Regions from separate parts of the Telluria sp. ZB4P36 genome, predicted to be linked through region 3. Evidence: predicted binding sites of a transcription regulator. Region 3 holds the regulator's gene; each other region holds the start of a gene.
What was found. The regulator FliA, encoded in region 3, starts transcription of late flagellar genes. The targets are predictions, from matches to a motif close to CTAAAGTTTNNNNNNNNNNNGCCGNTA.
Positions count from the first base shown of each region.

Region 1 (7,156 bases), on a different contig from region 3:
AACTTCGCGCGCCGCCTGGCCGACACGCCGGGCGAGGTGTCCGAGTACGGCCGCCGCCTGGTGCGCGCCGCCAAAACCGGCGACTGGACCGCCTATGCCCAGGCGCTGGGCCAGGTGGCCGACCGCCACCTGCGGCGCAACACGCCGGTGATGGCGCTCGGCGACGAGGATCCGGAGGCGCGCCAACTGCGCGAGATGCTGAACCGCGCACTGGCCTATGCGCTGGCCACCCTGCTGGCAGGCAGTCCGGACCTCGTCACCGAGGCCGAAACGCTGGGCGGCTCCGTGCGCCTGGCGCGCGGCGAGGAACTGGGCGAACTGTCCGGCCGCCTGAAGCAGCTATGCTACCAGATCGAACTGCGCAGCGGCGACAGCGCCGAGCAGCAGGAACTGCTGCTGCGCCTGTTCCGCCTGCTGCTCGACAACGTCAACGAGCTGCTCGACGACGACAGCTGGATGCGCGGCCAGATCGCCGCCGTGCAGGACCTGATCGCCGGCCCGCTCGACGTGCGCGCCCTGGAAGACGCGACGCGCAGCCTGAAGGACGTGATCCTCAAGCAGGGCCAGCTGCGCCACAGCCTCTCGGACGTGCGCGCCACCGTCAAGAACATGATGATGAGCTTCATCGACCGCCTTGGCTCGGTGGCGGCCTCGACCGGCGACCACCATGCGAAACTGGCCGGCTACTCTGAACGCATCGGCAGTGCCGCCAATATCGGCGAGCTGAACGAGGTAATGAACGAAGTACTGCGCGAGATGCGCGCCGCCCAGGACGAGGCGCTGGCCTCGCGCGACCGCATGGTGGCGGTGCACCGCGAGGTGCAGGAAGCCGAGGAACGCATCCGCACGCTGGAGGCGGAACTGCAGCACATGAGCGAGCTGGTGCGCGAAGACCAGCTGACGGGCAGCCTGAACCGCCGCGGCCTGGACGACGTCTTCGAGCGCGAAAGCGCGCGTGCCGACCGCCGCGACACGCCGCTGTGCGTGGCCATGCTCGACCTCGACAATTTCAAGAAGCTGAACGATACCTACGGCCACCTGGCCGGCGACGGCGCCCTCAAGCACCTGGTCAAGGTGGTGCGCGACACGCTGCGCTCGATGGACGTGATCGCCCGCTTCGGCGGCGAGGAATTCCTGATCCTGATGCCGGAAACCCCGGTCGAGGCGGCGGCGGCGGCGATGGTGCGCGTGCAGCGCGAGCTGACCCGCCACTTCTTCTTGCACGACAACGAGAAGATGCTGATCACCTTCTCCTGCGGCGTGGCCCTGCGCACCCCGAACGAGGACCAGGCCAGCCTGATGGCGCGGGCCGACCGGGCCATGTACCAGGCTAAGCAGAGCGGCAAGAACCGGGTCGTGGTCGCAGATTAAGCTGCGCTTATCTAAGCTGTAATAAGTTTAGCGAAACTAATTTGTTATAGCGCCGGGCCGGGGCGCATTGCGCATCTCGTCGCGCGCGCCCTGCGCGCCGACCGCCTTCAGCATGCGGTCGGTCGACGTCCGGTCCTTCAGGCGGCTGCCGGTCATCTGGTGGCCGTCCTGGCCGGCGGTGTTGCCGGCACTGGCGATCAGTTCGGCCTCGGTCGGGCCATCCGGGACATCCTGCGTGGCGCATCCTGCCAGTGCCAGTGCGGCCAAACCTGCTGCGATCCTCTTCATATTGTTCTCCATGCAAGAACTATCGGTGGCGGCGCCCGTCAATACGGCCGGGCTTGCCAAAATCCTAGCATTTTGTCGGCCCCGGCAGGCGGGATTGGCAAAATTATTCTCCATGGCTGCCGGTCCTGGTGCGGGTCGCGGGCGGCAAACCGGAAACAGGGACAGGAACCGGGCGGTAATCAGGTCATGGCGCGGGCCGCGACGCAGGTAGACTTGCGCCACGCAAGCTGCGGCCTCCGCTCCGGAGCGCCACGGCCCCGATGACATTCTTCGAACCCCGACCATGGCAACCCTGCACCTGACCCGTACCATCCAAGCCTTGATGCCCACCTATGTCAGCCGCTTCCGCTGCATCGGCGCCGAATGCGAAGACAACTGTTGCTCCGGATGGCTGGTCAGCCTGGACAAGAAAACCTTTGAAGCCTATCGCCAGAGCGGGCATCCGGAATTGAAGGCTGCTTTCGATCGCGGCCTGCGGCGCCAGGACAGCGATGGGAGCGATCGCTTCTATGGCCGGCTCGATATGAGCGAGTCGGATGGCAGCTGCCCGATGATGCAGGGCGGCCTGTGCGGCGTGCAAAAGCACATGGATGAAAGCCACCTGTCGAACACTTGCTTCAGCTATCCCCGCGTCTCCGCGGACTTTGGCGGACAGATGCAGCAAGCGCTGCAACTGTCCTGTCCCGAGGCGGCGCGCCAGGCCCTGCTGGCGCCGGACGCCTTCGAATTCATCGAAACGAACGTGGCCATCCGACCGGACGAGCTGCTCTTGGCGCGCCCCAGGGAGGGTTTTCCCGAGCAGCTCATGCATGACGTGCGGATCTTCTGCCTGCAGCTCATGCGAACGCAGGGCCTGGAACTGTGGCAGCGCCTGGCGCTGCTGGGCGTGTTCTGCGAACAGTTCACTGCAGTTGAAAGCGACAGCGCCGCAGCCGGCGCGCTCATCCACGGCTTCACCTCCCTGCTGGGAAGCGGTTCGGCACTCGACGCCTTGCACGAACTGCAACCGGACCACGAAGCGCAGGCGCTGGTATTCGCCACAATCTGGGGCGGAAAAGACGGGGGCGCGCGCACCGAGCGCGAGCGCGCCGTGCTGGCGACGGTCGCGACCAATCTCGGCGCCGACCCGGAAACGGGCGACGCGCGCGTCGAAGATCTGCTCGCGGCCTATACTACCGGCGTGAAGCGCCTGCCCCTGGCGCTGGAGGCAGCGCCGCACTTGCTGGAGCATTACATCCTGAATGAAATGTTCACACACCTGTTCCCATTCGACCGCAGCACGGCATACGACAGCTACCTGCAACTGATCTCGCGCTTCGGCCTGTTGCGCCTGATGCTGGCGGGACGGTGCGCGGGCGCTGCCCCCCTCCCCGACGCCGCCGCCCTGGTCGAGACGGTGCAGGTGTTCTACCGCCGCTTCCGCCACCACGCGGATTTCGCGCAGCGCGTCAACGATGCGCTCAAGAATAGTGGCCTGGACAGCCTGGACAAGCTGTATGGCTTCCTGCGCCATTGATCTTGTGGTCAAGATGGCATGGAAACACGGCCCGGGCCGTGTTTTTTTTTGCCCGGCGCGAGGACTTGAAGAGCAATTTTCAGAAAATTTAATTTTTTCGGCCCTAAAGTTTTGTGCTCCAGGGTCGTTTAGACGCGGCGCGACAGGGAACTTGAGGATTTTTTTCGCCAACTATTTTCATTGCCCACCATAAAGATTACCCGGGGTACTCCGTTACCAGCATCAACAGCGGTGTGATCGTCACGGAACAGGTGGCGCACCAAAGTGAACAGGGCAAGGTGGCCCACCCCGAAATACCAGTCTGGAGAAATACCATGGCATCCGTAATCAATACCAACGTTGCATCCCTGAACTCGCAGCGTAACCTGTCGACCTCGCAAGCTTCCCTGAACACCTCGATCCAGCGCCTGTCGTCGGGCCTGCGCATCAACAGCGCCAAGGACGACGCTGCCGGTCTCGCCATCTCGGACCGCATGAATTCGCAGATCAAGGGCATGACCCAGGCCACCCGCAACGCGAACGACGGCGTGTCGATGGCCCAGACCGCAGAAGGCGCCCTGTCGAGCTCGGGCGACATCCTGCAGCGTATCCGTGAACTGGCAGTGCAGTCGTCGAACTCGTCGAACTCGTCCAACGACCGCAAAGCCCTGCAGACCGAAGTCACCCAGCTGACCTCGGAACTGAACCGCATCGCCAACACCACCGAATTCAACGGCCAGAAGCTGCTGGACGGCTCGATGGGCACCGCCAACTTCCAGGTCGGCGCCAATGCAGGCCAGCTGATCTCGATGGGCGGTGCGAACTTCACCACCTCGACCTACGGCAACAACAGCACCGATATCGCTGCCAAGGTCGCCCAGGTCGGCTCGACCAACGGCGTGGTCGGCGCCACCGTGACGATCAACGGTTCGCAAGGCTCGAAGGGTGTCGTCCTCGCTAACGGTTCCACCGCCAAGACCACCGTCGCCGAGATCAACAAAGTCAGCGGCGACACCGGCGTGACCGCCACCGCCAAGACCGACGCCAACCTGACCCTGACAGCCGGCAAGTCGTTCACGATGGAGCTGACCTCGGACAACGCCAGCGCCGTGACGATCTCGTTCTCGGTCGGCACCAATGACGCCAACGGCCACGCCGGCGCCATCAGCGCCTTCAATGCCCAGTCGGCCAAGACCGGCGTCACCGCGTCGTACGACGCCACCAACGGCGGCATCAAGCTGAGCCACGCCAGCGGCAACGACATCAAGCTGGAGAACGTTGGCGGCACCGCGACCGAGGCCATGATGTCGACGTACACCACGGCCGGCGCGAAATCCGCCGCGGTCGAGACCAACGGCGCGAACGGCGCCACCGCGATGGGCAAGATCACCATGGACTCCGACAAGAGCTTCTCGGTGGTCGATGCAACCACCACCATGGGCCTGGGCGGCGCCTCGGTCCTGAAATCGGTGGCCAACCTCGACATCAGCACCTTCGACGGCGCCCAGGCTGCCATCAAGACCGCCGATGCGGCACTGTCGTCAGTCAACGGCCAGCGCGCTGAATACGGCGCACTGCAGTCGCGCTTCGAATCGGCGATCTCGAACCTGCAGTCGTCGACCGAGAACCTGTCGGCATCGCGCAGCCGCATCGTCGACACCGACTTCGCTGCTGAAACCGCGAAAATGACCCGCGGCCAGATCCTGCAGCAGGCCGGTACCTCGATGCTGGCCCAGGCGAACTCGCTGCCGAACGGCGTCCTGTCGCTCCTGCGTGGTTAATAACGCGAATGACGGGCTAGCCAGTCCGTCCATGTCGTAACAAGGCTCCTCGGCTGAAGAAATTCAGCCGAGGATTTTTTGCTAGGAAAGTCACATGAACATCCAATCTCTTGGTTCACCCGTGGCGCCGCGGCTGGAAGAGCGCACGCTTCCGGCGCTCGAGCAGCAAAATGTCCAGCCGGCGAAAACCAGGCCGGCAGACGCGCAGGAGGCTGCCCCGCCTTCGCGCGAACAGGTCGGCGATGCTGTCAAGAAGATCAACGAAGGCATGCGCGCCTCCTCGCAAAGCCTGGAATTCGCAATCGATGAAGACAGCAAGGAAATCGTCGTCAAGATCATCGACCAGGGCACCCGCGAAGTGGTGCGCCAGATCCCGTCGGTCGAAGCACTCGAGATCGCCAAGTCCATCGACAAGATGCGCGGCCTCCTCATCAGCCAGACAGCCTGAAGGCTCTCAAGCTTGCGGCCCGGTGCGCACCCTCAGGAGCGCGCCGGGCTTGCATGCCTGTCAACTTCCCCTCCCCCGTGTCCAACTAATTGAATTAGGACACATTTCCTACTCTTAAGTCCGGTTTGCTTCTGTCGATAATGACTTACATTATCGCTTTCACGGGAGAAACAAAGTGGGCATCAGTTCAACCGGTATCGGTTCCGGTCTCGACGTCGACGGCATCATCAGCAAGCTGATGCAGGCCGAAGCGGCACCGCTGGCCAACTTCGACAAGAAGTCTGCCGCGCTGCAGGCGCGCGTGACCGCGCTCGGCAAGGTCGGCGCGGCGGTGGGGGCCTTCCAGGGCGCCCTGACCTCGCTGAATTCTCCCGCGACTTTCAGGGCGCTCAACACCAGCAGTGGCAACAAGGACATCCTGAGCGGCACCGCCGGTGCCGGCGCGGTCGCCGGCAACTACAAGATCAGTGTCAGCCAGCTGGCTTCGGCCCAGAGCCTGAGCACGGCCGGCCGCGCCAGCATGAGCGCGACCATCGGGGCCGGCGCCAAGACCACCCTGACTTTCCAGTTCGGCAGCATCAGCGGCGGCAGCTTCGGCGTGGCCGGCAGCGCCCTGGCCAACTCGACCGCCACCGGCGGCATCAGCAACGGTTCGCTGACGCTCAACGGCACCGCCATCACCACCAGCGGCACGACCCGCAGCGCGGCCCAGCTGGCCGAAGCCATCAATGCCAAGAGCGACACCACCGGCGTAACGGCCAAGGCCGGCACGGCCACCAGCGCGGCCAACCTGTTCGCCGGGTTCGGCGCCGTCGTCACTGGCCCCACGGCCAGCTATGCCCTGACGGTCGGCGGCGTGCAGATCGTGTCGCAGGCCGGCGGCGCGCCGGCGCTGGGCAAGGCAGAGGTCGATGCCGCCCTGGCCAGCGGCACCGTCAGTGCGGCGCTCGCCGCCGCCAACATCAGCTTTACCGGAAGCGCCGACCTGGGCACCCTGCAGTTCACCGCTGCCGACGGCTCCAACCTGACCGTGGCCGAAGTCATCGGCGGCACCGGCACCGTCACCGGCGGCACCAAGGGCGCGGGCACGACCAACACCGGCACGAGCGCCACCACCACCGCCGGCGTGACCCTGAGCTCGAAGGACGGCGGCCAGATCCTGGTCGGCGGGACCAACCCGGCCGCCGCCGGCCTCAGCGCCGGCCCCGCCGGCAGCTACCTGGCCGGCGCCGCCTTCAGCCAGGATGGCGCGCAGGCCAGCGGCACCGTGACGCTCGATGCCGGCGACCAGTCGCTGCAGGGTATCCGCGACGCCATCAACAAGGCCAACATCGGGGTCACCGCCACCATCGTGTCCGACGGCGGCACCAATCCCTACCACCTGGTGCTGACCTCGAACGCCACCGGCGCCAAGTCCTCGATGAAAATCGGCGTCGACGGCGTCGACGGCCAGCCGGCCGATCCGGCCATCGCGGCCCTGCTCGGCCACGACCCGGGCGGCGTGCAGGGCCTGACCCAGACCAGCGCCGCGCAGGACACCCTGCTGAACATGAACGGGATCGACATCCGCAGCAGCAGCACCACCGTGACCGACGCGGTGCAGGGCGTGTCGCTCGACGTCACCGGTGTCGGCAACACCACCCTGAACGTGACCCGCGACACCGCTGCGGTCTCGACGGCCGTCAACAACTTCGTCAAGGCCTACAACGATCTCAACAAGACGATCTCGGGCCTGGCCGGCTATAACGCCGAAACCAAGACCGCCGGCGTGCT
Region 1 is NZ_JCASIE010000001.1:563,399-570,554, forward strand. It holds gene AC56LK_RS02590 (GGDEF domain-containing protein) at 1-1,371, shown strand, start outside; gene AC56LK_RS02595 (hypothetical protein) at 1,408-1,659, opposite strand; gene fliB (flagellin lysine-N-methylase) at 1,943-3,175, shown strand; gene AC56LK_RS02605 (flagellin N-terminal helical domain-containing protein) at 3,490-4,935, shown strand; gene AC56LK_RS02610 (flagellar protein FlaG) at 5,030-5,383, shown strand; gene fliD (flagellar filament capping protein FliD) at 5,559-7,156, shown strand, end outside.
Region 1: a site for FliA is predicted at 3,279-3,305, ahead of AC56LK_RS02605 (flagellin N-terminal helical domain-containing protein). Genes of this name have one in related genera too.

Region 2 (7,156 bases), on a different contig from region 3:
CCATGGCGTCGTGTCCGGCCAGCGCCATGAACTTGTTCGGAGCGCTCTTGAAGCTCAGGCCGGTGCGCGAGCCGAGCTCGGCCGCAATGCGCGGCGCGAAATCCGGATGCGCGTTCAGCCCGGTACCCACCGCGGTGCCGCCGGCGGCCAGGGCCAGCAGGCCGGGCAGGGTGGAGCGGATCGCGCTTTCCGCGAACTCCAGCTGGGCGACGTAGCCCGAGAACTCCTGGCCCAGGGTCAGGGGCGTGGCGTCCTGCAGGTGGGTGCGGCCGATCTTGACGATGGATTCGAAGTCGCGCGACTTGCGCAGCAGGGTGCCGCGCAGCTGGGCGAGTGCCGGCAGCAGGTTCTGGGCCACGGCGATGGCGGCGGCCACGTGCATGGCGGTCGGGAAGATGTCGTTCGAGGACTGGCCCATGTTGACGTGGTCGTTCGGGTGCAGCAGGCGTTTTTCGCCGCGCTCGCCACCCATCAGCTCGGAGCCGCGGTTGGCCAGCACCTCGTTCATGTTCATGTTGCTCTGGGTGCCGGAACCGGTTTGCCAGACAGCCAGCGGGAATGCGTCCGGGTGACGGCCTTCGAGCACCTCGTCGGCGGCGCGGATGATGGCATCGGCCTTGTCCGCCGGGAGCTTGCCGAGCGAACGGTTGACCGCGGCGGCGGCGCGCTTGACCTGGGCCAGGGCCGCGACCAGTTCCGGCGCCATGCGCTCGCTCGAGATGTGGAAATGGTGGAGCGAACGCTGGGTCTGGGCGCCCCACAGCTGCTGTGCGGGGACCTCGATCGGGCCGAAACTGTCCTTTTCAATCCTGTTGTCCATGGCTGTCCTGTGAATGAATGCTGACTATGGCTAAAGAGTTTAGCCGATTGTCCGATATATACGCTCTGGCTTCATTTTCGGTTCCCGCTATGGCTTGCCGCCTTCCTCTGTTATTCACTTGCGCGCTGTTGGCCGGCGCTGTTTCGGCGGCCGAGCTCGGCGAGCCGCGCGTGAGCTCCTGGCTCGGCCAGCCGCTGGTGGCCGACATCGAGCTCACCATGCTGGAAGACGCCGCCACCCCGGTCGGGGTGCGCCTGGCGCACCCGAACGTCTACCGCGGCGCCAACATCGGCATGCCGGCGGTGCTGTCCACGCTCAGGATGTCGGTGATGCGGCGCGACGGGCGCCAGTTCTTGCACATCACCTCGCCCGGACCGGTGGAGTCGGAATACCTGCACCTCTACCTGGAATTGGCCGACGGTTCGCAGCGCAGCGTGCGGCTGGCGACCCTGTGGCTGACGCCGGATCCGAATCCTGCCCCGGCGCCGGCGCCGGCCCCGGTCCTGGCCAAGGCGGCCCAGCCCGAAGCGAAGCCGGCGCCGAAGCCGGAGCCTGCGCCAAAGCCGGTCCCGGCCAGGCCGAAGCCGGTTCCCGTGCTGCGCAAGGCCGCCGAACCCGTAGCGGTGAAACCCGTTCCGGCCCCGGCCGGCGCCGCCTGCGCGCCGCAGTCCCTGAAAGAGGTCGACGCCTGCGTCGCGCTGGGTGCGAAGAACGCCGCGCTGCACGAGCAGCTGGGCCAGATCGAGGACAAGCTGAAGGTACTGCAGGCAGCGGCGGGCACTGCGCCGGCCCCGGTCGTGCAGCCCGTGAAGGTGCACAAGCCGAAGAAGAAAAAGCCGGAACCGCCGCCGGAGCCGGGCACGCCCTGGCTGCTCGTGGGCGCCGGCGCCGGCGCGCTGGCGCTGCTCGCGGGACTGGTGCTCGTGCTGCGCCGCAGGAGGGCGGCGCAGCGCAAGGACAGTCCGCGCGTCGGCCTGGGAGCGCGCCTGAAAGCACGCCTGCAGCGTAAGCCGGCCCCGGCTGTGGCGGTCGAGCCGACCCTGGAGCGGGGCGCACACGAGTCGTCTACACAAGTCTGATTTTTCCGTTATACTGGTTTCGTGGTCGCGAGATCATGAACGGCACAGAGGCCTGGCGCAGCCACCACCGATAGCGTGGCGCGGAAAGCAGGCGGACGTTGAAGAAACGCCTGTGTCCGGAAGCAGTTCGCCTGCCAACTGCGGCAGCGGACGCCGGATGCAACCGGCAAGAGGCGACGCCAGGAGATACCTGGAGGTCGCTCTCCCCGATTCCGTGGCCGAGCCTTTCGCTCGGGCACATCGAAAAGCGCCTGCGGGCGCTTTTGTCATTTCAGGCGCCGGACAGGCTACAATCCACCTTGCATGAAAAACTGGATCAATCGCTTGTTGAGCACCCCGGAACCCCAGGCGACCACGCCCGAGGCCGACGTCGCACAGCCCGGTGCCGGCGATGGGGCCGATGCTGCGATCGACACCCTGTATTACCGCTGGCTGGCCGGACCGGCCCGCTTCGACGCGCCGCCGGACACCGAACGCCAGATCCTCGAGCAGGTGGGCATGCTGGCGCAGAATCCGGCCCTCGCGGCCGAGCTGGTGCCGCGCGTCCCGGAGCTGATCCCCAAGCTGCTGCGCAGCCTGCGCGACGACAGCGTCGGCACGGGCGAGCTGGCCGCGCAGGTGGCCGAAGACGTGGTGCTGGTGGCCGAAGTGCTGCGCGAGGCGAACAGCGCCTATTACCGGCCCGCCACCCCGATCAAGACCCTGGACGCGGCGATCATGCTGATCGGCCAGAATGGCCTGCGCATGCTGCTGGCGCGCGTCGCCTTCCGGCCACTGATCAAGCTGCACGAGGCGGGCTTCGCGCGCCGCGCCGCGCCGCTGGTGTGGAACCATTCCGAAAAATGCGCGGTGGCGGCCAGCCTGATGGCTTCCGCGCTGGCCGCCGACATCTTCGAATCCTGCCTGGCCGGGCTGATGCAGGACGTCGGGCTGGTGGTGGCCTTCCGGCTGGCCGACCGCGTCTGCCAGAACGGCAAGGTCCCGGGCTCCGAAGCCTTCGGGCTGGAACTGCTGGCGCGCAGCCGGCAGCTGTCGGCGGTGATCGCCAGGCACTGGGAGTTCCCGGACCAGGTCGCCGATGCGATCGCGCAGGCGGGCAGGGCGGACGGATCGAGCCTGGCGCAGGCGCTTGTCCAGGGCGACCGCATCGCCAAGCTGCGCCTGCTGATCGATGCCGGCCTGGTGGGCGAGGATGAGGCCCTCGTGACGGAAGGCTTGAACGGCTACCAGCGGCGCTGCCTGGGCAAGCTGAGCAAGCTGGACGAATGATCGTCCGCCAAGAAAACAGGCACCCGCAGGTGCCTTGATCTCGACAATTCTCGTTACATCAGTGTGCGCACAACGCGCGGTCCAGCTGGCCCATCCAGGGCTCGGTCACGTCGCGGATGGCGCGGTCATTGGCCATCAGCTGCTTGATCAGGTCGATCTTGCGCTGGCGCTTGGCGCCGTCCAGCGCCGGAACGCCGCCGATCGCGGCACCCGCGGCCACGCTGGCCTGCACGTTCAGCTTGTCGAAACCCGTCCAGTCGCCGGCTTCGGCGGCGCCCTTCATCTGGCCGGTGATGCCGGCGAGGTTTTCGTACATCGAGAGGACGTCGTTCGAGGTCATGTTAGCACCGAGACAAGTAACCTGGCCGGATTGCCGGGTATCTAAGGGCATTTACGGATGGGCTTTCGGGAACTTTAGGGTCTTTTGAAAAAAAATCTGAAATTTTTTCGATTGGATACAAATGTTGCCAGTCATGCATGTTCAAACTGGGTCGCATGACCCAGAATGCTTTCCGCCATTCCCCGGTTTCAGCAGTCTGGCCCCGATTTTTGCAGTCTGTCGCAATCCGGGAGCAGGCGGCGCCCGGCTTTCTTACAGTGCGTGCTGGGTTCCCACGCCGTGGTGCGCGGGAATCAACAAATAAAAACAGATTCGAGAGAGAGACTTATGAGAGACATGCCAGTCGCCCGGGCTGCCACGGCCGCAGCCGCGCTTGCGTTCGCGCTGAGCGCCGGGACCGCACAGGCCGAGGCGCCGTATTCTTTCGCGGCCACGCCGGGCAAGCTGCCAAAGGATGTGGTGCCGCTGCAGTACACGGCCCACGTCATGCCGGACGTCGCCGCGAACAGCTTCCGCGGCACCCAGACGGTCGAGATCGAAGTCTTGAAAGCGACCTCGACGATCATGCTGAACGCCGACAACCTGCAGATCGACGCCGTCAGCCTCAGCGGCAATGGACTCGCCGGCAAACTGAAACTCGAGCCCATCCTCGACAAGCAACAGCAAACCCTGCGCTTCAAGCTGGCCCAGCCGCTCGCGCCCGGTAAATACGAGCTGGCCATGGCTTTCCGCGGCCAGATCAACCGCGAAGGGCGCGGCCTGTTCTACGTGAACTACAAGGCCGGCGGCGCCGATAAAAAACTGATCGCCACCACGATGGCGCCGACCGACGCGCGCCGCATGCTCCCGACCTGGGACGAGCCGGCCTTCCGCGCCCGCTTCAAGCTGACCGTCGACGTGCCGGGCAACTTCAAGGCCTATTCCAACACCCCGGTCGAAAAGCGCGAAGAGCTCGGCGGCGGCATGCAGCGCCTCAGCTTCGGCACTACCCCGAAGATGCCGAGCTACCTGGTGGTGCTGGTGGCGGGCGAGCTCGAGCGCCTGTCCGCCAAACAGGACGGCGTGGACATCGGCATCGTCACCACCGAGGGCAAGCTCGGCTCGGCCACCTTCCCGCTGGCCGCCAGCCGCGACCTGCTGCGCTACTTCAATCACTACTTCGGCATCCGCTACCCGCTGCCCAAGCTGGACCAGATCGCGATCCCGGGCGGCTTCAACGGCGCCATGGAAAACTGGGGCGCGGTGGTCTACAACGAGCCGACCCTGCTGTACGACCCGAAGAAGAGCCCCGAACGGGTCAAGAAGTTCACCTTCAACATCAATGCCCACGAGATCGCCCACCAGTGGTTCGGCAACCTGGTGACCATGGCCTGGTGGGACAACCTGTGGCTGAACGAGGGCTTCGCCTCCTGGATGGCGGCCAAGGCCACCGACCACTTCCACCCGGAATGGCGCCCTTACCTGGAGGGCATGGCCGAGCGCGAATACGTGATGAACCTGGACGCGCGCAAGACCACCCACCCGATCCAGACCCCGATCGAGACCGAGGAACAGGCCGCCGCCGCCTTCGACGCCATCACCTACCTGAAGGGCCAGGCCTTCCTGCGCATGCTCGAGGCCTACCTGGGTGAAGACGCCTTCCGCAAGGGCATGCGCGCCTACATGGCCAGGCACCAGTATTCGAATACCACCTCGAGCGACCTGTGGGCGGCGCTGGAAAAGGCTTCCGGCAAGCCGGTCGAGAAGCTGGCGTCGGACTGGACCCTGCAGCCGGGCTTCCCCTTGATCAAGGTCGAGCAGGCCTGCGAGGACGGCAAGCGCAAGGTTACCTTGTCGCAGGAACAGTACCGCCTCGACGAGCCGCCCAAGCAGCAGCGCCTGTGGAATGTGCCGCTGCAGGTCGGCACCGTCAACGGCAGGGCCTGGTACACGCTGCTGTCCGGTCCGAGCGGCACGGTGACCCAGGCCAGCTGCGAGGGCACCCTGGTGGTCGATCCGCACAGCGTCGGCTACTTCCGTATTCAGTACGACCCGGCCAGCTTCCGTGCCCTCGCCGGGCAGGCGGCGCGCCTGCCGGACAGCACGCGCCTGAAGCTGCTGTCCGACACCTGGAGCTTCGCCTCGAACGGCCGCATGGGCCTGGACGGCTACCTGGACCTGGTGCGCAAGTACGGCGACGAGCCGCGCGTGGCGGTCTGGGATGCCATCCTGTCCAACCTGCGCACCCTCGACTCGCTGGCGCGCGGCGAACCGGAGCAAGCCCTGATCCGCCGCTTCCTGATCGGCTTCGTCCGCCCGAAGTTCGACAGGCTGGGCTGGGAAGAGAAGCCGGGCGAGACCGCCGAGGACACCCAGCTGCGCGGCATGCTGGCCACCGCGCTGGCGCGCGCCGGCGAACCGCAGGCGATCGCCGAGGGCAAGGCCCGGTTCGCGCGCTACCTCAAGGATCCGGAGTCGGTGAACCCGGGCATGATCGATTTCGTCATGAGCACCGCCGGCCGCTATGCCGACCAGGCGACCTACGACGCCCTGGCGGCGCGCACCGCGAACGCCCCGACCAGCGAGGAGCGCAACCGCTTCGGCCGCGCGCTCACCAGCGCCCAGGACCCGGCGCTGGCCGCGCGCACGCTGCAGGCGCTGCTGTCGCCCCAGACCCTGCCCGACCTGGTGCCCTACATCCTCGGCGGCGTCGCCGCCGAGCACCTCGACCAGACCTGGAACTTCGCCGTCGCCAACCGCGATGCCTTGCTCGCCAATATGGAAGCCCTGGGCCGCAACAGCATGTTCGCCGCCATCGTCGCCTCGTCCGCCAACCCGGCGCATGCGGACATGATGGAAGCCTATATGCGCAAGAACTTCGGCCCGGACGGCATTGTCGAAGCCGAACGCGTCGGGAATGGCGTGCGTATCCGCGCCGACCAGAAGGCACGCCTGTTACCGCAGGTCCGCGCCGCCCTGCAATGACAGACTCAGAATCTTTATCAAGAAGAAGGGAAGCTATGAAAACCAGCTGGACTCCGATCAAGACCGCGGTCACCCTGGCGCTGTGCGTCGCCGCATTCGGCTTTGCTCCCGCGTTTGCGGCCGGGCAGGGCGCCGGCGCCGGCGTGGCGGCAACGAAGCCCGCGGGCGCCGTCGTGCTGCCGGGCGACGATTTCTATGCCTACGCCAACGGCGAGTGGATGGCCAAGACCGAGATCCCGGCCGACCGCGGCTCCTGGGGTTCGATGTACGCGCTGGCCGAAGAGACCAATGCCCGCATCGTCAAGCTGATCGAAGAAGCGGCGTCGAACAAGTCCGCCAGCGCCGAAGCGCGCAAGGCGGCCGACTTCTACACCGCCTGGATGAACGAGGCGGCGATCGAGTCCGCCGGCCTGGCTTCGCTCAAGCCGCGCCTGGCGAAGATCGAAGCGATCAAGGACCGCGCCGCGCTCTCGCGCGTGCTGGGCGAATTCCTGCGCGCCGACGTCGACCCGCTGAACGCCACCAACTTCAACACCCCGAACCTGTTCGGCGTGTGGTTCAACCAGGGTTTGACCGATCCCTCGCGCAACGTCCCTTACCTGCTGCAGGGCGGCATCGGCCTGCCGGACCGCGCCTACTACCTCGACAACAGCCCGAAGATGGCTGAGCTGCGCAGCAAGTACC
Region 2 is NZ_JCASIE010000014.1:65,444-72,599, reverse strand. It holds gene fumC (class II fumarate hydratase) at 1-820, opposite strand, end outside; gene AC56LK_RS17785 (type IV pilus assembly protein FimV) at 838-1,899, shown strand; gene AC56LK_RS17780 (HDOD domain-containing protein) at 2,203-3,168, shown strand; gene AC56LK_RS17775 (flagellar protein FliT) at 3,227-3,508, opposite strand; gene AC56LK_RS17770 (M1 family metallopeptidase) at 3,836-6,472, shown strand; gene AC56LK_RS17765 (M13 family metallopeptidase) at 6,508-7,156, shown strand, end outside.
Region 2: a site for FliA is predicted at 3,560-3,586, ahead of AC56LK_RS17775 (flagellar protein FliT). Genes of this name have one in related genera too.

Region 3 (7,156 bases):
TATCACATCTGTTGTTTATAAGCCATATCGCCAGTGTGGTTTTGTTGCCCACAGTAAATAGACGCTTGGGATAACGCAAAGGCAGGGGCGGCATGGCGGCGCACAGTAGGCCGGTCCATCATCTTCTTGAGGAAAACCCATGCGCCGCGCTTCCGTGCTTTCCTGCCTGCTGGCCCTGACCACCCTGCCCGCGCTGGCGCAGGACGTGAGCGTGACGATCGCGCCGGTGCGCGACAAGTTTGCGCGCAGCGACGAGGTACTGGTACGCGTGACCCTGCTCAACACCAGCACCACGCCCCAGTTCCTGCTCAAGTGGCATACCCCGGCCGCCGGCGTCGAAGCACCGCTGTTCGAGGTGCTGCGCGAAGGCCAGCCGGTGCGCTACCTCGGCATCAAGGTCAAGCGTGCCGCCTCCGGTCCGGACGACTACCTGCGGCTGGAGCCGGGCGCGTTCCTGAGCAGCACGGTCGAGCTGTCGGCGCTGTACGAGATGAACGTGACCGGACCCTACCAGTTGCGCTACCGCACCGCCTCGAGCGGCCTGTTCGCCGGCGCCGGGATGCGGCCCATGCCCGGCACGCTGGCCTCGAGCCAGGTCGGGATCTGGATCGACGGCCGCCTGCCGCGCGGGGCGCGCCCGCCGGCCAAGCAGGCCGCTGGCGGCGGCGGCCTGGAATTCAGCAAGTGCTCGAACGCGCAGCAGGAACAGCTGGCGGCGGCCGTGGACGCGGGCAAGGCGATGACGGTCGACGCCCACAACTACCTGGCGGCCGGGGCCGGCGGAAACCAGTACGGCGCACGCTACGCCAACTGGTTCGGCGTGTTCGACGCCGGCCGCGCTACCACCGCCAGCGGCAATTTCACGGCCATCCGCGACGCCTTCGAGAGCAAGCCCCTGAAGATCGACTGCGGCTGCAACGAGGATTATTTCGCCTACGTCTACCCGGCCCAGCCCTACGCCATCTACGTCTGCAAGGCCTTCTGGACGGCGCCGCTGACCGGCACCGACTCGCGCGGCGGCACCCTGCTGCATGAGCTGAGCCACTTCGACGTGGTGGCCGCCACCGACGACCACGTGTATGGCCAGCAGGGGGCGGCCGAGCTGGCGCGCGTGGATCCGGCGCGCGCAGTGCGCAATGCCGATTCGCACGAGTATTTTGGTGAGAATTCGCCGCCGCAGCAGTAAGCTGGCCCCTGCCTGAATTTCTAGCACTTGTGTATACAAATTGCCAGCGCACGATTGCCGATTTTTGCGTTTTGTTGACACTTCACAAAAATTGTCACGCTCGCTTCAATTCAACTTTACACATGCCCATGTTTCCGTAAATATTCACTTAAGTTATCTCATGCCTCACGGATAACTCGATAAGGCTGGAGTAAAGCCGCATAAAAATTTTCATACGGAGAATGAGCATGAGCTTGAAAGGCAACTGGAAGTCGGCATTGGGCATGGCTGCGCTCGCGGCAGCATGCAACGCACAAGCGGCGCCGAAGGGCGTGGCGGTCACCGTGGTCCCCGAAAAGCAGGCGCTGGGGCAGAACGACGATGTGGTGGTGCGCGTTACCATCACCAATAACTCGGGCGCGCCACAGTACATCATGAAGGCGCGCACCCCCTTCGAAGGCATGGAGGAAGCGCTGTTCGACATCAAGCGCGACGGCCAGCCGGTGCCCTACCTCGGCGCCCACATCAAGCGCGCCGCCCCGACCCGGGCCGATTACTTCCTGCTCAAGCCGGGCGCCTCGCACAGCGTCAAGGTCGAACTCTCGGCCATGTACGACATGAGCGTCAGCGGCGACTACCAGATCAGCTACAAGCAGGTGTCGCCGCAGCTGTTCCTGGACGCCCCGGGCGACGCCGGCGGTGACGACGCCACCCTGGTGTCCGCGCCGGCCTCCGTGTGGATCGACGGCCGCGTCGCGCGCGGCCAGAAATCGCAGGTGATGCTCGACATCGAAGCGATGAAGCAGGCCGCCATCCAGCCGTCCGCCGCCAGCCTGAGCTTCAGCAGGTGCAGCACCACCCAGCAGACCACGATCACCCAGGCCATGTCGGCCGGCTCCGCCATGGCGAACGACGGCGACGCCTACATGCAGCGCGGCGTGATCGGCACCCGCTATACCAAGTGGTTCGGCGCCAACAACAGCACCCGCGTGGCCACCGTCAAGTCGCACTTCGCGGCCATCAAGGACGCCTTCGCGAACAAGCCCGTGACGGTCGACTGCGGCTGCAACAAGACTTACTACGCCTATGTGTATCCGACCCAGCCGTACAAGATCTACGTCTGCAAGGCCTTCTGGGCCGCGCCGATGACCGGCACCGATTCGAAGGGCGGCACCCTGGTGCACGAGATGAGCCACTTCAACGTGGTGGCGGGTACCGATGACCACGTGTACGGCCAGTCGGGCGCGGCCAACCTGGCGATCAGCAATCCGGACCTGGCGGTGCAGAACGCCGACTCGCACGAGTACTTCGGCGAGAACACGCCGGCGCTGAACTAAGCTGATACCCGCAATGACGACGGGCCGGAAATACCGGCCCGTTTTTATTTGCCGAAGCTGAACCTGACCGGCGCCGCCGGACTGCTCCTGACGGCCTCGAGCTGCGCGACATCCGCCAGCCACGGGCCGTCGTAGCGGATCTCGTAGCTGTGCTTGCCCTTCGCGAAGGCATACGAAGGCGTGATGTCGATGGTGTTCATGTGCATGGTGTGCGGCGCCACCGCCTGGTAGTCGCTGGCCGTGAGCGCGCCGCGCTTGACCATCATGCCGGTGTAGCCGACCGGCTTGCCTTTGGCATCGCGCAGGTCGAAGCGCCGTCCGGTGATCTCGTCGCCGGCGGCGACTTCGCGCGGGACGTAGATGGTGGTGTCGCCATGGTTCTCCACGATCAGGCGCACTTTGACCTTGCCCTGCGCGGTCTCGATTTCGAGCTGGTGGCGCACCTGCGCCTCCTTTTCCACCGCGCCGGCGGCGCCGGCCGTGCTCACCAGGCCTCCGAGGACCAGCAGCAGCGCTGGGGGAATACGTTTGACATGCATGGAATCTCCCGAAGTTTGTTATGGCATGGACGCCAGGATCATCACCGCCACGCGCCGGTTGCGCGCCTGGTTGGCCGGCGTGTCGTTCGGCGCCACCGGGCGCGTGGCGCCGTGGCCGATGGCGGACAGGCGCGCATCCTGTACCCCGTTCTCGATGAACAGCCGCACCACGCTGGCCGCGCGCACCGCCGACAGTTCCCAGTTCGAGGCGAACTTGTCGTTGGTGATCGGCAGGGTATCGGTATGGCCTTCGACCTCGATCCGGTGCGGGCCGTTCTTCAGCAACCCCGCCACCTCGCCCAGCACCGCGCGCGCATCCGGCTGCAGCACCGCTTCGCCCTGCGCGAACAGCACGCTGGCATTCAGTTCGATGCCGATGCCGCGCGCGTTCTGGGTCACCCTCACCTGGCCCGATTTCACCAGCGGCATCAGGGTCGAGGTCAGGTCTTTCGCCAGCACCTCCATGCGTTCGCGCTCGCGCCGCGCCGCTTCCTGTCGCTTGCGGTTGACGATGTGCGACAGCGGCAGCGCCGGCTCGACGCTGGTATGCGCCTGCGGCGCCACGCTGCGCCCGCCGAAGGCGTCGCCCAGCGCTTCGGACAGCACCGCGTACTTGCCTTCGTTGACGATCGAGATCGCGTACATCACGACAAAGAAGGCGAACAGCAGCGTGATGAAATCGGCGTAGGAGATCAGCCAGCGCTCGTGGTGTTCGCCGGGGCCGTCGTCGTAGCGTTTGCGCGCCATGAGCGGTGACCTAGTGGCGCGCCAGCAGGCTCGCCACCCGTTCGTCGACCACGCGGGTGTGGTCGCCGCTGGCGAGGTCGTGGAAGACTTCGGCGAGGATTTCGTACTGGGCCACCTTGTCGGTGACGATGGCCTTCAGCTTGTTCCCGACCGGGTAGAAGAACAGGTTGGCCAGCCCCACGCCGTAGACGGTGGAGACGAAGGCCACCGCGATGCCGGAACCGAGGCGCGACGGATCGGACAGATTTTCCATCACGTGGATCAGGCCCAGCACCGCACCGAGGATGCCGATGGTGGGCGCATAGCCGGCCGCCGACTCCCAGATGCGCGCCGCCTGGCGCTGCGAGAATTCATAGGCGCTGATCTCGCTCTCGAGCAGGCTGCGGATCTTGTCGGGGTGGATGCCGTCGACCACCAGGCGCAGGCCCTTCTGGATGAATTTGTCGGGGGTGGCCATGTACTGCTCGAGCGAGAGCAGGCCGTCGCGCCGCGCGGACAGGCTCCACAGTGCGATCTCGCGCGACAGCTTGTCGCGCCCGGACTTCGGCGGGAAGAACACCCAGCGCAGCATGCGCAGGCCCAGCATGAAGCTGCGCCGCTCGCTCTGCAGCAGGGTGGCTCCTAGCGTGCCGATCACCACGATCGCAAAGGCGGCCGGCTGCACCAGCGACGCGAACTTGCCGCCGTCCAGCGTATGGCCGACCAGCACGCCCGCGAGCGCGAGCGCCAGGCCGGCTACGCTTGCCCAGTCCACAACTGCTCCTTGAGGGCGGCGCGCAGGCGCGACACGGCCTGGGTGTGCAGCTGCGACACCCGCGATTCGCTCACGCCCATGACGGCACCGATTTCCTTCAGGTTCAGCTCTTCTTCGTAGTACAGGCCCATCAGCATCTTCTCGCGCGGCGGCAAGTTGTCGATGGCGTCGATCACGGCCTGGCGGAAACCGGTATCGAGCAGGCTGCGCAGCGGGTCGCTGTCGTCCACCGCATAGCGGTCGAGGAAGCCGTCACTGCCTTCTTCGGTGTCGTGGAAATCTTCGTAGTACAGCAGCTGGTGGCCGCCGCCGTCGCCCAGCATCTCCTGGTAGTCGGCGAGCGACATCTTGAGCGACTTGGCGATCTCGGATTCGCTGGCCGGGCGGCCCAAGCGCTGCTGCAGCGCCTCCATCGCGGCCTCGACCTTGCGCATGTTCTGGCGGGTACTGCGCGGCATCCAGTCGCTGTTGCGCAGCTCGTCCAGCATGGCGCCGCGGATGCGCAGCACGGCATAGGTCTCGAACTGGGCGCCGTGGTTGTCTTCGTAGCGGTTGATCGCATCGAGCAGGCCCATCATGCCGGCCTGCACCAGGTCATCGACTTCCACCGAAGGCGGCAGCTTGGCCTTCATGTGGTGGGCAAGACGCTTCACCAACGGCATGTGCTCCGTCAGCAAATGGTTCTTGTCCGCTTTCCCTTTGACCGTGTACATGCGCTCTGCTTATCTTTCCCGCTATTCGTGTTCTTATCAATGCCCGAGGTGAACGCTGCCTCCCCTGCTGCCCAGGCCCGGCATCGCGTGCAGCGCGAACCTGCCGGCAAGGCGGCGGAAGGCGACCGAGGCCCCCGCCAGCGGGAAGGCATCGACCACCGCCCGGCCCAGGCGCGCGGCGCGGTGCAGGTACTCGTCGGCCGGCACCGAACCCATGGCGCTCAGGCTGACCGCCAGGTAACGTGTTGCCGCGGTTGACATATTATCGTATACAAGCTTGGCCTCCGCCTCCGTCGCGCCGGTCACCAGGATGCCGAAGGGACGGCGGCCCAGCTGCTGCGCCAGGCGCTTGATCAGCGCATAGGCATTCGTGATCGAGGCGGCCGAGGTCCCGACCTGCACCACGATCTCCGAACTGGCCATCAGCGACAGCGGGAATTCCCCGCTTGGCCCGAGTTCGCCGTCGACCATTACGATGCCGGCCTGCTTGACCAGCACGTCGAAGGTCTTGGCCAGGCGGCGCATGTCCGCGCTGCCCTGCGGATGACCGAGCGAAGCGACCGAGAAGCCTTGCGGGACCTGGTGGATCACCTGGTTCAGGCCGCATTCCTGGCGCGCCACGTCCGCCAGCGTGGCGGCGCGGCTCAGGCCCAGGCGGCGCGCCACGCCGTAGTCGCGTTCGCAGGCGTCGACGATCAGGACTTCGTTCCCTAGCTGGGCCAGCGACGCGCCCAGGTTGACCAGCATGGCGCCCTTGTCGTCTTCAGGCGTCGCGGAGAGGAAGGTGACGATGCGCGGGCGCGGGCCCTGCAGCATCCGGCGCAGGCCTTCGGCCTGGTCGAAATCGAAACTAGCCAAGCTGCACCTCGCGCAGGTTGCGGTCCTGGCCAGCTGCGGCCATCATCATCGGCAGGTCGGCGTCGCCGAACTGGGCGGAGGCGTTACGGGTATTGCGGAAGGCGCGATCGATCAGCATGGCGCGGTCGGCCAGGTGCAGGTCTTCCGGGACGCGCTGGCCGTTCGAGATGTAATGCAGGTTCAGCTTCTGGCGGATGACCACGTCGAGCACGTTGCCGATCGAAGCGGCTTCGTCCAGCTTGGTCATGATGCAGCCGGCCAGGCCGCTGCCCTGGTAGGCGCGCACCACTTCGTTCAGGGTCTCGTTGGTCGAGGTCGCGTTCAGGCACAGCAGGCGCTTCACGTCGGCGCCGGATTCGGACAGCATGGCCACCTGTTCCGTCACCATCTGGTCGCGCTGCGACATGCCGATGGTGTCGATCAGGACGGTATGCTTGTTCTTGAGTTCTTTCAGGGCGATGCGCAGGTCGGCCTCGTCCTTCACCGAGTGCACCATCACACCCAGGATCTTGCCGTAGATGCGCAGCTGCTCGTGGCCGCCGATACGGTAGGCGTCGGTGGTGATCAGAGCCAGCTTGTCCGGGCCGTGGCGCATCACGCAGCGCGCCGCCAGCTTGGCGGTGGTGGTGGTCTTGCCGACGCCGGTCGGGCCGACCAGGGCGAACACGCCGCCGCGCGCCAGCAGGTCGTCTTCGTTGGCGATGGTGGTCAGGTTACGGGCCAGGACGGTCTTGATCCAGCGCAGGGCATCGGCCGCGTCCTTGGTGGCCGGCATCTTGTCGATCAGGTAGCGCGCCAGGGTGGCGGAGAAGCCGGCTGCCAGCATCTCGCGCAGCACGGCGGCCTTCTGCGGCTCGCGCTGCGCCGTGGCGTTCCAGGACAGTTCGGCCAGCTGGGTTTCCATCAGGCCGCGCATGGCGCGGATCTCGCTCATCATGCCGCTCATCTCGGCGGCGGCCGATTCCTTGGCCTGGGCGATGGCGGCGCTCATCATCTGGGTCATGGCCGCCATGTCGATCGCCGGCTCCTGGGCCGGGGCGCGG
Region 3 is NZ_JCASIE010000024.1:48,210-55,365, reverse strand. It holds gene AC56LK_RS22475 (M35 family metalloendopeptidase) at 140-1,186, shown strand; gene AC56LK_RS22470 (M35 family metalloendopeptidase) at 1,414-2,502, shown strand; gene AC56LK_RS22465 (hypothetical protein) at 2,547-3,041, opposite strand; gene motD (flagellar motor protein MotD) at 3,060-3,788, opposite strand; gene AC56LK_RS22455 (flagellar motor protein) at 3,799-4,542, opposite strand; gene AC56LK_RS22450 (RNA polymerase sigma factor FliA) at 4,524-5,255, opposite strand; gene AC56LK_RS22445 (MinD/ParA family ATP-binding protein) at 5,292-6,113, opposite strand; gene flhF (flagellar biosynthesis GTPase FlhF) at 6,106-7,156, opposite strand, start outside.